3 regions of the Sphaerotilus montanus genome follow, and region 2 is predicted to be linked to each of the others. Evidence: predicted binding sites of a transcription regulator. Region 2 holds the regulator's gene; each other region holds the start of a gene.

The links. The regulator FNR, encoded in region 2, switches genes on or off when oxygen is low (the NO sensors DNR and NnrR bind a similar motif). The targets are predictions, from matches to a motif close to TTGATNNNNATCAA.
Region 1: the regulator FNR is predicted to act here: its motif matches at 2,239-2,252, upstream of BDD16_RS14645 (MBL fold metallo-hydrolase RNA specificity domain-containing protein).
Region 3: the regulator FNR is predicted to act here: its motif matches at 2,266-2,279, upstream of clpB (ATP-dependent chaperone ClpB).

Annotation. Positions count from the first base shown of each region.
Region 1 is NZ_JACCFH010000001.1:3,194,124-3,198,331, forward strand. Features, by position in the region: gene BDD16_RS14635 (2OG-Fe(II) oxygenase) at 1-79, shown strand, start outside; gene BDD16_RS14640 (hypothetical protein) at 158-763, shown strand; gene BDD16_RS14645 (MBL fold metallo-hydrolase RNA specificity domain-containing protein) at 741-2,150, opposite strand; gene BDD16_RS14650 (DEAD/DEAH box helicase) at 2,273-3,706, opposite strand; gene BDD16_RS14655 (ammonium transporter) at 4,130-4,208, shown strand, end outside.
Region 2 is NZ_JACCFH010000001.1:146,208-150,415, forward strand. Features, by position in the region: gene BDD16_RS00660 (urease accessory protein UreH domain-containing protein) at 1-22, opposite strand, end outside; gene hemN (oxygen-independent coproporphyrinogen III oxidase) at 51-1,514, opposite strand; gene fnr (fumarate/nitrate reduction transcriptional regulator Fnr) at 1,621-2,358, shown strand; gene BDD16_RS00675 (hypothetical protein) at 2,390-2,731, opposite strand; gene BDD16_RS00680 (hypothetical protein) at 2,734-2,973, opposite strand; gene ccoG (cytochrome c oxidase accessory protein CcoG) at 3,020-4,208, opposite strand, start outside.
Region 3 is NZ_JACCFH010000001.1:4,530,894-4,535,101, forward strand. Features, by position in the region: gene clpB (ATP-dependent chaperone ClpB) at 1-2,192, opposite strand, end outside; gene BDD16_RS20700 (TonB-dependent receptor plug domain-containing protein) at 2,466-4,208, shown strand, end outside.

The sequences.
Region 1 (4,208 bases), 3.0 Mb from region 2:
GCTGCACGGGGGGGCTCCGGTGATCGCCGGCGAGAAGTGGGTGGCCACCAAGTGGCTGCGCGAGCGGCGCTTCGACTGAGTGTTCCAAGGCTGAAAAAATCGACGATCGACGCCGCTGCCGCTACATTCCTTGCACTCAACCTGGAGACCTCCTCCCATGCAACTGCTGATTGCCGCCCTCGCGGCCGTGATGCTCACCGCCGGCGCTGCTGCGCAGGCCCAGACCAGCACCGGCCAGACCCCCAAGCCCATCACGATGCCTGCGGCACCGGCTGCCGTGCCGGCCGTGCCTGATCCGGCCACCCTGCGCGATCCGGCCATGTCCGCCGCCGAGCGCAAGGTCGAGCAGCTCGACAAGGCGCTGGAAGCCCGCCGGGCTCGCCAGGCCGAGGCCCACAAGTCGGCCGAAGCCGCCAAGGCGGCCAAGGCCGAGAAGGCGCCCAGGACCGACAAGGCTGCAGTGAAGGCGGTCGACGCGTCGGCGCGCACGGCTGCCGAACGACGCGCGGCGCGCAAGGCCGAGCGTCTGGCTGCCCGCAAGGCGGCACGCGAGGCGGCGGCGGAGGCCCGCAAGGCGAAGTCGGCCAAGGCAGACAAGGCGGACAAGCTCGCCGCGGCGAAGAAGCCCAAGGCCGACAAGGCCGCACTGCTGGCTGAAAAGAAGGCCGCTGCCGCTGCCCGTCTCGCCGAGCGCAAGGCCCGCAAGGAAGCCGCCTCGACCAAGGCCGCGGCCAGGATTCTCAACGACGGTTCGCGACCCTGAGCGTGCCGAGGTCCTGCAGCCTCAGGCATTCACCCGCCTGAGGCACGCGGGCCGGCCAGCCCAGCGTGTCCTCGATGCGGATGCGCAGCGCGTCCGAGGCTTCCGGCTCGCCATGCACCACCATCACCTGCTTCGGCGCGGTCGGCATCTGGCGCATCCACGCGAGCAGGCCGTCCGCATCGGCGTGGCCGGACAGGCCTTCGAGGTGGTGCACCTGTGCCTTGACGGCCACGTACCGGCCCATCACCTTGATCTCCGTGGCCCCGCTGACCAGCCTGGCGCCACGGCTGCCGGGCACCTGGAAGCCGGGAAACACGATCGCATGGCGCGGATCGGGTGCCAGCGCCGCGAGGTGTCCCAGCACCCGGCCGCCCGTGGCCATGCCGCTCGATGACAGGATCACCGCCGGCCCGCGCAGGCGCGACAGCTTCGCCGAGTCCTGCGGCTTGTGCACGGGCTTGACCCCTTCGCTGAACCCGCGGGCCTCGGCCTTCGACAGGCGCAGCAGGTCGCGGTGGGCGGTGTAGATGGCGGTGGCTTCCTGCGCCATCGGGCTGTCGAGGAAGACCGGCAGGTCGTCCGGGATCGCCCCTTCATCGCGCAGGCGGTGCAGCACCAGCATCAGCGCCTGCGCCCGCCCGACGGCGAACGTCGGGATCAGCACCTTGCCGCCGCGCCGTGCCGTCTGCCGGATGATCTCGCCGAGGTGTGCGACCGTGTGGTCTGCAGGGTGCTGCCGGTTGCCATAAGTACTCTCGACCACCAGCAGATCCGGCGCCAGGCTGAGCGGTGCGGTGATGGGCAGCGGGGGCGGCATCATCAGGTCGTCGGTGCGTCCGACGTCACCCGAGAACACCAGCGCATGGTCGGCATCGCGCAGCGTCACGGCGCAGGCGCCGAGCAGGTGGCCGACCGGCGTGAGTTCGGCGCGCAGGCCGGGCAGGGGATCGAACGGTTTGCCCGTCGCCACGGGCCGCAGCCGTTCGATGGCGCGGCGGGCATCCTTGGTCGTGTAGAGCGGCCTGGCCGGGTCGTGGCGCGACCAGCCCCCCTTGTTGGCGCGGCGGGCGTCCTCTTCCTGGAGCTTGGCGGCGTCCAGCAACAGCACTTCGGCCAGATCGCGGGTGGCGGCACTGCACCAGATGCGGCCGCGGAAGCCTTGCTGCACGAGCGCGGGCAGCCAGCCGCTGTGGTCAAGGTGGGCGTGGCTGAGGATGACCGCATCAATCTCGTGCGGCGGCACCGCCAGGGGGGCCCAGTTGCGCTCGCGCAGCATCTTCCAGCCCTGGAACAGGCCGCAGTCGAGCAGGACACGGTGTGGGCCGCTGGTCACCAGATGGCGTGAGCCGGTGACGCAGTCGGCGGCGCCCAGGAACTGGATCTCCATGACAGGCTCCTTGCAGCAGGGGTCGCACCAGCTTGGCACGACCCGCCCTGCAAGGCATCAGGAGACGCCCAGGGCGCCCGATCCGGACTTGATCCAGATCAAGCAGGTTGACCGGCGGCCGGTCAGCCGCCGCGGCGACCGGAGGTCAGGGCCGGGCGCTTGGGGCCTGCGCCCGTGCCCGAGCCGCTGCCGGCGCCTTGCGGACGTCCACCGCGCGGGGCGGCCGGACGCTGCGGGGCGCTGCCCGGGCGTGCCGGTGCATTGCCACGCGGCTGGCCACCGGGGGCGGCCGGGCGGCGCTGTTCGCCACCGCGTCCACCGCCGCCACCCGCACCGCGGCCATTGCCACCGCCGCCGCCGGCACCACCCAGCGTGCGGCGACCGATCTGGATCGGCTCGGCGCGCTCGCCCGGATCGGCTTCGAAACCGGCCACCGACTCGCGCGGGATGCTGCGCTTGATCAGCTTCTCGATGTCGGCGAGGAAGGCTTCCTCGTCCAGACACACCAGCGACAGGGCTTCGCCCTGCGCGCCGGCGCGGCCGGTGCGGCCGATGCGGTGCACGTAGTCTTCCGACACGTTCGGCAGCTCGAAGTTGATGACGTGCGGCAGCTGGTCGATGTCGATGCCGCGGGCCGCGATGTCGGTCGCCACCAGCACGCACAGCTCGCCCGTCTTGAACTCGGCCAGCGCCTTGGTGCGCGCGCCCTGGCTCTTGTTGCCGTGGATCGCCATCGCGGTGATGCCGGCCTTGTTCAGGTGCTCGCACAGGCGGTTCGCGCCGTGCTTCATGCGCGTGAACACCAGCACCTGGTGCCAGTCGTGCGTCTTGATCAGGTGGATCAGCAGATCCTTCTTCTTCTCGCGACCGACCTTGATCACGCGCTGGGCGATGTTCTCGGCGGTGGCGTTGCTGCGGGCGACCTCGATCACCTGCGGCGCGTTCAGCAGGCGGTCGGCCAGGGCCTTGATTTCCGGGCTGAAGGTGGCCGAGAACAGCAGGCTCTGCTTCTTCGGCGGCAGCATCGCCAGCACCTTCTTGATGTCATGGACGAAGCCCATGTCCAGCATGCGGTCGGCCTCGTCCAGCACGAAGAACTCCACCTGGGTCAGGTCGAGCATGCCTTGCTGGTGGTGGTCGAGCAGGCGGCCGGGGGTGGCGACCAGGATGTCCACGCCGCGCTTGAGCTGCGCGATCTGCGGGCCCATGCCGACGCCGCCGAACATCACCATGCTCTTCAGGCTCAGGTGCTTGCCGTAGGTGCGCACGCTTTCCTCGACCTGGGCGGCGAGTTCGCGGGTGGGGGTCAGGATCAGCGCGCGGATGGCGTAGCGGCCACGGCTGTCCTTGGCGGGCTGGCCGGCGGCCAGGCGGTGCAGCAGCGGCAGCGTGAAGCCGGCCGTCTTGCCGGTGCCGGTCTGCGCGCCGGCGAGCAGGTCACCACCGGCGAGAACCGCCGGGATGGCTTGCGCTTGAATGGGGGTGGGGATTTCGTAGCCTTGTTCGCGGATGGCGCGAAGGATCGGCTGGGCCAGGCCCAGATCATCAAACGTCATGGAGTGGCACCCGTGTCGGGGTGCTTGTCGCGCCGCCTGCAGCGCCTCGGGCGAGGCGGCCAGTCGAGGGTGGCGCGGGATTGGAGAGGGCGTCGGAGGCGACTGCAGCGTTCTGACTGGTGCGAATGCTGCAGTGCGATTGTAGCGGTGGGGCCGGTGAGCGGCCGCAGAAGATCTGGCCCTGTTCCTGAGGGCTTGTCATGGCGCTGTCGATTGGATGCACTGACATGGTGCGCGCATGCCCAATGTGTGGGCGGCTGCGGGGCCGTTCTGTCTCGGCGGTGGTGGGATCGGTGCAGTTGTGGTGCATTCGGGCGAGGGAATAAACGCACCAACTCGGCACAAAACGTGCTTGTTTGGTGCTTTTGCAGGCTGCGGGCGCCTCCCTGCGGTGCATATCAACCCCTCCCCCTTCGAGACTCCATGGATACCTTGAAACAGGGCGCCGATGCGCTCTTCATCCTGCTGGGCGCCATCATGGTGCTGGCCATGCATGCCGGAT
Region 2 (4,208 bases):
TCAGCAGCAACGCACCCGTCATCCGATCACCTCGACGCCCTCGATCTGCCTCAGATCACCTTGGAAAACCGCTCCCGGCTGCGGTCGGCCCGCAGGTGCCGGTCGAAGACCATCGCCACCGAGCGCACGAAGTACCAGCCCAGCGGCGTGACCTCCAGCCCGTCCTCGTGGAGCGTGACGAGGCCGTCGTGCGCCAGGTCCTGCAGCGCCTCCAGTTCCTGCGCGAAGTACTGTCGCACATCGATCAGGTGCGCCAGCGCCACCGACTCGTAGCTCAGCCGCCCGTGGCACATGATGGACATGATCACCGCCCGCCGCACCAGATCATCGCGCGTCAGCGCCAGCCCGCGCACCACCGGCAGCGCATCGCCCTTGAGCAGGTCGTAGTACTCGTCCAGCGTCTTGGCGTTCTGGCTATACGTGGCCCCGATGCGGGAGATGGCCGACACGCCCAGGCCGATCAGGTCGCAGTCCGGCTGGGTGCTGTAGCCCTGGAAATTGCGGTGCAGGCGACCTTGGCGCTTGGCCTGCGCCAGTCCGTCCTCGGGCAGCGCGAAATGGTCCATGCCGATGTACTGGTAACCATGGCTGACGAAGCCGGCCAGCGCCTGCGCCAGCATGCCGACCCGGTCCGCGCCGCTGGGCAGTTCGGCCGGCACGATGCGCCGCTGCGGCTTGAAGCGCGTCGGCAGGTGGGCGTAGCCGTACATCGCGATGCGGTCCGGCCGCAGCAGCGCGACCTGGCGCACCGTGCGCTCGAAACTCTCGGGCGTCTGGCGCGGCAGGCCGTAGATCAGGTCGACGTTGATCGACTCGAAGCCCAGTTCCCGCGCGTCGCGCATCAGCGCCTCGACCTGCGCATGCGGCTGCACCCGGTGGACCGCCTGCTGCACCGCCGGGTCGAAGTCCTGCACGCCGAAGGAGACCCGGTTGAAGCCGAGCTCTTTCAGCAGTGCCAGCCGGTCACGGGTGACGGTGCGCGGATCGATCTCGATGGAATGCTCGCCCTGGGGCAGCAAGCGCACCCGGGCGGCGATCATGCCCACCACATGGCGGAGCTCGTCGTCGTCCAGATAGGTGGGCGTGCCGCCGCCAAAGTGCAGCTGGGACACCTGGGGCGCTTCGCCGAGCGCCTGGCAGACCAGGTCCAGCTCATGCTCCAGCGCCTTCAGGTAGGCCGCCACCCGGCTGTGGTCGCGCGTGACGATCTTGTTGCAGGCGCAGTAGTAGCAGACCGACTCGCAGAACGGGATGTGCACGTAGATCGACATCGGCACCCCCGCGCCGCCCACGCCCCCCAGATCCCCGCGCTGCGCCAGCGCCTGCGCACTGTGGCCAGCGGTGAAGGCCTCGACAAACCGGTCGGCCGTCGGGTAGGAGGTGTAGCGTGGCCCCGGCACATCCATCCGCGCCAGCAGCGCATCGGTCAGTTCCGGCGCAGCCACTGCCAGACTCGGCGCACCAGATTCGGCCGATGTGTCAGTGCGGCCACGGGAAAGTGTCGTATGTTCCATGGCACGCACTGTGCCGTCCCCGCGCCCGCCAGCCTTGACGCAGCTCAAGTGTGCTGCACGGCGGATGCACAAGAATCAGACAAGCTTGATCAACAGGGTTTGCAACATGCACGAAACGTCTACCACCCCACGCCTGGACGCCCTCAAGGTCGCCTGCTCGGCCTGCAACCTGCGCGAGCTGTGCCTGCCCGTGGGTCTGTCGGACGAGGAGCTGACTTCGCTGGACAACATGATCGGCACCCGCCGCGCCGTGCGCCGCGGCGAGAGCCTGTTCCACGCCGGCGAGACCTTCGCGGCGCTGTACGCGGTCCGCACCGGCTTCTTCAAGACCATCGTCTCCGCATCGGATGGCCGCGAGCAGGTCACGGGTTTCCAGATGGCCGGCGAGCTGCTCGGCCTGGACGGCATCAGCACCGACCGCCACTCCTGCGATGCCATCGCGCTGGAGGACTCGCAGGTCTGCATGATTCCCTATGGCCAGCTGGAGACGCTGTCGCGCGAGTTCACGCTGCTGCAGCACCAGTTCCACAAGATCATGAGCCGCGAGATCGTGCGCGACCACGGCGTGATGCTGCTGCTCGGGAGCATGCGGGCGGAAGAGCGTCTGGCCGCCTTCCTGCTCAACCTGACGCAGCGCCTGCAGGCACGCGGCTTTTCCCCGTCGGCGCTGGTGCTGCGCATGACACGCGAGGAGATTGGCAGCTACCTGGGCCTGAAGCTGGAAACGGTCAGCCGCACCTTCTCGAAATTCCAGGACGACGGTCTGCTCGAAGTCAAGCAGCGCGACATCCGCATCCTCGACCAGGCAGCACTGCAACAGGTCGTCAACGCAGCCAACTGCTGAACCGCTCGCCTGATGACCCGGCCGCAGCCCCTCAGAGGTGGTTGCGGTAAGGCTTGTTGAGGACGTTCGGCTCGACCAGGATCAGCTGCGTCAGCGCACTGCCCAAGCCGACCACCACCCAGAACACGAAGAAGGCCACGGTGTAGACCGCCTTGCGGTCGATCTCCACGGAGGCGCCGCCCAGCCAGTGCAGATCGCCGGGATCGACCAGCGAGAACACCAGCATCTCCAGCACGCCAGCCATCAGGAACGCCGGCCACGCCACGGCCGCCAGCCGCCGGGTGGGCGACGACATCGGGGGCACCATGTCCGCTGGTTCGGCCGCCTCGAACCGCTCGACCTCTTCGTCGGACGAGAGAAGCGGATCGGCCACGGTCATTTGACGCCCCCTGTGGCGGCATGGTTGCGCGCCTGCATGGCTGGCTGGTGCGCGGCGTCGGGTGTGGCGACCACCACGCTCTCCAGCACCGGATCCGGATAGCGGATCGCCAGACCGAGCGTGACGAAACTGGCCACGACCACGACCAGCGGGCCGCCGATCACCAGCCACACCATCTTGTACTTCCACCAAGGCATCGTGTCCTTGCCGGAGGGGGTCGTGTAGCTTGTCGTCATGCAGGAACTCCTGGATAAATACGGTCGCAGACAGTGTGCACGCCGTTCAGCGAGGCACGATGAAGGTCGACTTCTCGCGGACCACCGCGGGCGCACCCTTGGCATCCACCCGCTCGACATCGAAGTGGATCTCGTGCGAGCCCGGGCCTGCCTGGGTTGCCGCCTCGAACCCGGCCTGCACCGACACCGTCACCCATTGCGCCTCGGCAGGCCCGACCTCGATGTCGCTGGTCTGGTCCACCTTCAGGTCCGGCAGGCCGCTGGCAGCGATGCGGAAACGCTGCGTCTGCTCGGTCGCGTTCATGATCTGCAGACGATAGACGTTCTCGATGCGCCCTTCATCGACGATGCGGGCCAGCGTTGCCCGGTCGCGCACCACGTCCACGCGGAACGGCGAGCGCAGCCACAGGCTGGTGCCCACGGCCCCGACGATCAGCACGAGGATGGCCGTGTAGATCAGCACCCGCGGCCGGAAGGCGCGGCGCCACATCTGGGCACGCGTGAGGTGCTGCTGCAGGCTGTGCTGCGTGGCATAGCGGATCAGGCCGGGCTCGTAGCCCATCTTGTCCATGATGCCGTCACAGGCGTCAATGCAGGCCGAGCAGCCGATGCACTCGTATTGCAGGCCGTTGCGGATGTCGATGCCCGTCGGGCAGACCTGCACGCACACGCCGCAATCGACGCAGTCGCCCAGGCCCTTGGACTTGGGATCGACCTTCTTGCCACGTGCGCCGCGCGGGTCACCGCGTTCGGCGTCGTAGCTGATGATGAGCGTGTCCTTGTCGAACATCGCGCTCTGGAAGCGCGCGTAGGGGCACATGTACTTGCACACCTGCTCGCGCATGAAACCGGCGTTGCCATAGGTGGCGAACGCGTAGAACAGCACCCAGAACCACTCCCACGGCCCCAGGCCCAGCGAGAGCACCGAGGCACCGAGCGAGCGGATCGGGGTGAAATAGCCGACGAAGGTGAAGCCCGTCCAGAGTGCGAACAGGATCCAGGCAAGCTGCTTGCCGCCCTTGCGGAGGATCTTCTCGCCGTTCCAGGGGGCTGCATCCAGGCGCATGCGCTGGGCACGATCCCCTTCGAAACGGTGTTCGAACCACAGGAAGATCTCGGTGTAGACCGTCTGCGGGCAGGCATAGCCGCACCACAGACGCCCGGCCACCGCGGTGAACAGGAACAACGCGTAGGCCGAGATGATCAGCAGACCCGTCAGGTAGATGAAGTCCTGC
Region 3 (4,208 bases), 4.4 Mb from region 2:
AGGTGCGAGCCGAGGTTGCTGGTCATCACGATCACGGTGTTCTTGAAGTCGATCGTGCGGCCCTGCCCGTCCGTCAGCCGGCCATCGTCCAGCACCTGCAGCAGCACGTTGAACACGTCCGGGTGCGCCTTCTCCACCTCGTCGAGCAACACGACGCTGTAGGGCTTGCGCCGCACGGCTTCGGTCAGCGTGCCACCCTCGTCATAGCCGACGTAGCCCGGAGGCGCGCCGATCAGCCGCGACACCGAGTGCTTCTCCATGAACTCGCTCATGTCGATGCGGATCATGTGGTCCTCGCTGTCGAACAGGAAGCCGGCCAAAGCCTTGCACAGCTCGGTCTTGCCCACGCCGGTGGGGCCGAGGAACAGGAACGAGCCCAGCGGCCGGTTCGGATCGGACAAGCCGGCGCGTGAACGGCGGATCGCGTTCGACACGGCGACGATGGCTTCTTCCTGGCCGACCACGCGCTGGTGCAGCTTGTTTTCCATCTGCAGCAGCTTGTCGCGCTCGCCCTGCATCAGCTTGGACACCGGGATGCCCGTGGCGCGGCTGACCACCTCGGCGATTTCCTCCGCGCCGACCATCGTGCGCAGCAGTTGCGGGCCGCCCTTGCCGTCCTTGCCGGCGCGGGTCTTGGATTCCTCCTTGGCCTGCGCTTCGTTCAGGCGCTTCTCCAGTTCGGGCAGCTTGCCGTACTGCAGCTCGGCCACGCGGTTGAAATCGCCCTTGCGCTTCCATTCCTCGATCTGGAACTTGATGCGGTCGATCTCTTCCTTGACGTGGGCCGATCCTTGCGCCGTCGCCTTCTCGGCCTTCCAGATCTCTTCCAGATCGGCGTACTCGCGCTCCAGCTTGCCGATCTCTTCCTCGATCAGGCCCATGCGCTTGATCGAGGCTTCGTCCTTCTCCTTGCGCACCGCCTCGCGCTCGATCTTGAGCTGGATGATGCGACGGTCGAGCTTGTCCATCACCTCCGGCTTGGAGTCGATCTCGATCTTGATCTTGGCCGCCGCCTCGTCGATCAGGTCGATGGCCTTGTCGGGCAGGAAGCGGTCGGTGATGTAGCGGTGCGAGAGTTCGGCCGCGGCGACGATGGCCGGGTCGGTGATCTCGACGCCGTGGTGAACCTCGTACTTCTCCTGCAAGCCGCGCAGGATGGCGATCGTCGCTTCCACGGTGGGCTCGGCGACGAGCACCTTCTGGAAGCGGCGTTCCAGCGCGGCGTCCTTCTCGACGTACTTGCGGTATTCATCGAGCGTGGTCGCGCCGATGCAGTGCAGCTCGCCGCGGGCCAGCGCCGGCTTGAGCATGTTGCCCGCGTCCATCGCGCCCTCGGCCTTGCCCGCACCGACCATGGTGTGCAGCTCGTCGATGAAGAGAATGATGCGGCCCTCGTCCTGCGCCACTTCCTTCAGCACCGACTTCAGCCGCTCCTCGAACTCGCCGCGGTACTTGGCCCCGGCCAGCAGACCGGCCATGTCGAGCACCAGCACGCGCTTGTTCTTCAGCGACTCGGGCACCTCGCCGTTGACGATGCGCTGCGCCAGTCCTTCGACGATGGCGGTCTTGCCGACGCCGGGCTCGCCGATCAGCACCGGGTTGTTCTTGGTGCGCCGCTGCAGCACCTGGATGGCACGGCGGATCTCGTCGTCACGGCCGATCACCGGGTCGAGCTTGCCGGCGCGGGCGCGCTCGGTGAGGTCCATCGTGTACTTCTTCAGAGCCTCGCGCTGGCCTTCGGCGTCGGCCGAGTCCACCGGCTGGCCACCGCGCACGGCGTCCACGGCGGTTTCCAGCGCCTTGCGGGTCAGGCCGCAGGTGCGCACCGCCTGGGCGAAGTCGGTCTTCGACTCGGCCAGCGCCAGCAGCACCATTTCAGTGGCGATGTACTGGTCGCCGCGCTTGGTCGACTCCTTCTCGGCCGCCTGCAGCAGGGCCATCAGGTCGCGGCCGGGTTGCACTTGGGCGCCCGTCACCGACGCGATGCGGGCCAGGGCAGCGTCGATCGCCTCGTCGAGCGCACGCAGGCTCACGCCCGCGCGCTGCAGCAGCGAGCGCGGACCGTCCTCCTGCTGCAGCAGCGCCTTGAGCAGGTGGACGGGTTCGATGTAGGGGTGGTCCGCCGCGAGGGCCAGGCTCTGGGCGTCGCCGAGCGCCTGTTGCAGCAGGGTGGTGAGTTTGTCGAGTCGCATGGGGTGTTCCTCCGGTTGAAAGGGATCTGGGGCAGTACAGACCAGATTTCAAGATCCAGAACCAGACAGACCATTGATGAGGATCAGTCTGGCGGCTCGGCGCGCAGACAGCGGATCTGGGAGGTCAAGCGCAAGCTGATCGGCCGAGTGCGCCAGTCGGTTCGTCCCCAAGATGGTGGCGACTGGGTCGAATCTGACCGGCTGGGAGTTTTCGCTGTGCACCAAACCACCTGTTCCACCCTTGCGCTTCCTTGCAAATGCCTGAACGCTGTCATGGTCGGGGTCATGGCCCTGGCCGGCACGCAGGCCCGGGCAGCGCAGGAACTGGAGGTCGCCTCGATGTCCATCGAGGACCTCATGAACGTCGAGGTCACCACCGTGTCCCGCAAGTCGCAGCGGCTGACCGACACGGCCGCCGCCGCCTTCGTGGTCACGGCCGATGACATCCAGCGCTCGGGATCGACGTCGATCCCCGAAGCGCTGCGCATGGTGCCGGGGCTGGAAGTGGCCCGGGCCAGCGGCAGCCGCTGGGCGGTGACCGCACGCGGCTTCAACGGCCGCTTCGCCAACAAGCTGCTGGTGCTGATCGATGGCCGCAGCGCCTACTCGCCCTTCTTCTCCGGCGTGTTCTGGGAAGCCGAGGATGTGCTGCTGGAGGATGTGGACCGCATCGAGGTGATCCGCGGCCCGGGTGCCACCATGTGGGGCGCCAATGCCGTGAACGGCGTGATCAACATCCTGACCCGCAACGCCAGGCGCACACAGGGCGGGCTGGCGACCGCCCTGGTGGGCAACGAGGGACAGCGCACCGGCGCCGTGCGCTGGGGCGCGCAGGTCGACGAGGACACCCACTACCGCCTCTGGGCCAAGTCCGTCCGGCGCGACAGCGTGCAGGCCAGCGACGGCACGCCGGGCGCGGACGATGTCGATGCCGTGCGCGCCGGCTTCCGGCTGGACCGCGATCTCTCGGGCACCGCCCGCGTGATGGCCACCGCGAACGTGTTCGACACGAAGAGCGGCGAGGTGCTGCTGCTGCCCCAGCTCACCCCGCCCTACGCCGCACGGACCCCGACCATGCAGAAGAACCAGGGCGTGAACGTCCTGGGCAAGATCGACTGGACGCTGGACAACGGCTCGCAAGCCACGCTGCAGGTCGGTCTGGAGCACGGCCGCATCGCCATGGAAGGTGTCCACGCCGAAGACCGCACCACGCTGGACGTCGACTTCCAGAACCGCTTCGCGCTGACGTCCCGCCAGGACATGGTCTGGGGCCTGGGTTACCGGCGCAGCGCAGACACCATCCACACCCCGCCCGCCTCGCTCGCCACCTTCCTGCCCGCCGAGCAAACGCAGACCTTGTTCAGCGCCTTTGTCCACGACGAGTTCACCGTGCTCCCGGACCGCTGGCGCATCGCCGCTGGCAGCAAGTTCGAGCACAACAGCTACACCGGCTTCGAGGTCCAGCCGAATCTGCGCTCCTCGTGGAACCTGAACCCGACCGATTCGGTGTGGGCAGCAGTCTCCCGCGCGGTGCGCACGCCCGCCCGGGTGGAGCGCGGCGCGACCATCGACGCCGCCGTCCTCCCGGCCGACCCGGCCGGCGGCAATCCCCTGCCGACGCTGCTGCGCATCGGCGGCAGCCCCTCGTTCTCCTCGGAGTCGGTGCTGAGCTACGAGGTGGGCTACCGGGCGCAGTTCGGCTCGAACCTGCTGCTCGACGTGGCCGCCTTCCACAACCGCTACCGGAACCTGCGCGCCGCGCAGACCCAGGGCGCCACCCCGGTCCTGACCAGCCTGTCGCCCTACCTGCTGGTGTCCGGCGCGATCGGCAATGGCCTGGAAGCGCAGGAAAACGGCCTGGAAGCTGCCGTCGACTGGCATGCGGCGCCCTCGCTGCGCGTGCAGACGGCCTACACCCTGCTGCAGGTCAGCGCCGAGTCCAGTGGCGACCCGCTCCATGACGCCGACGTGCGCACCGCCAGAGGCGGCGTGCCCCGCCACCAGCTGTCGCTGCGC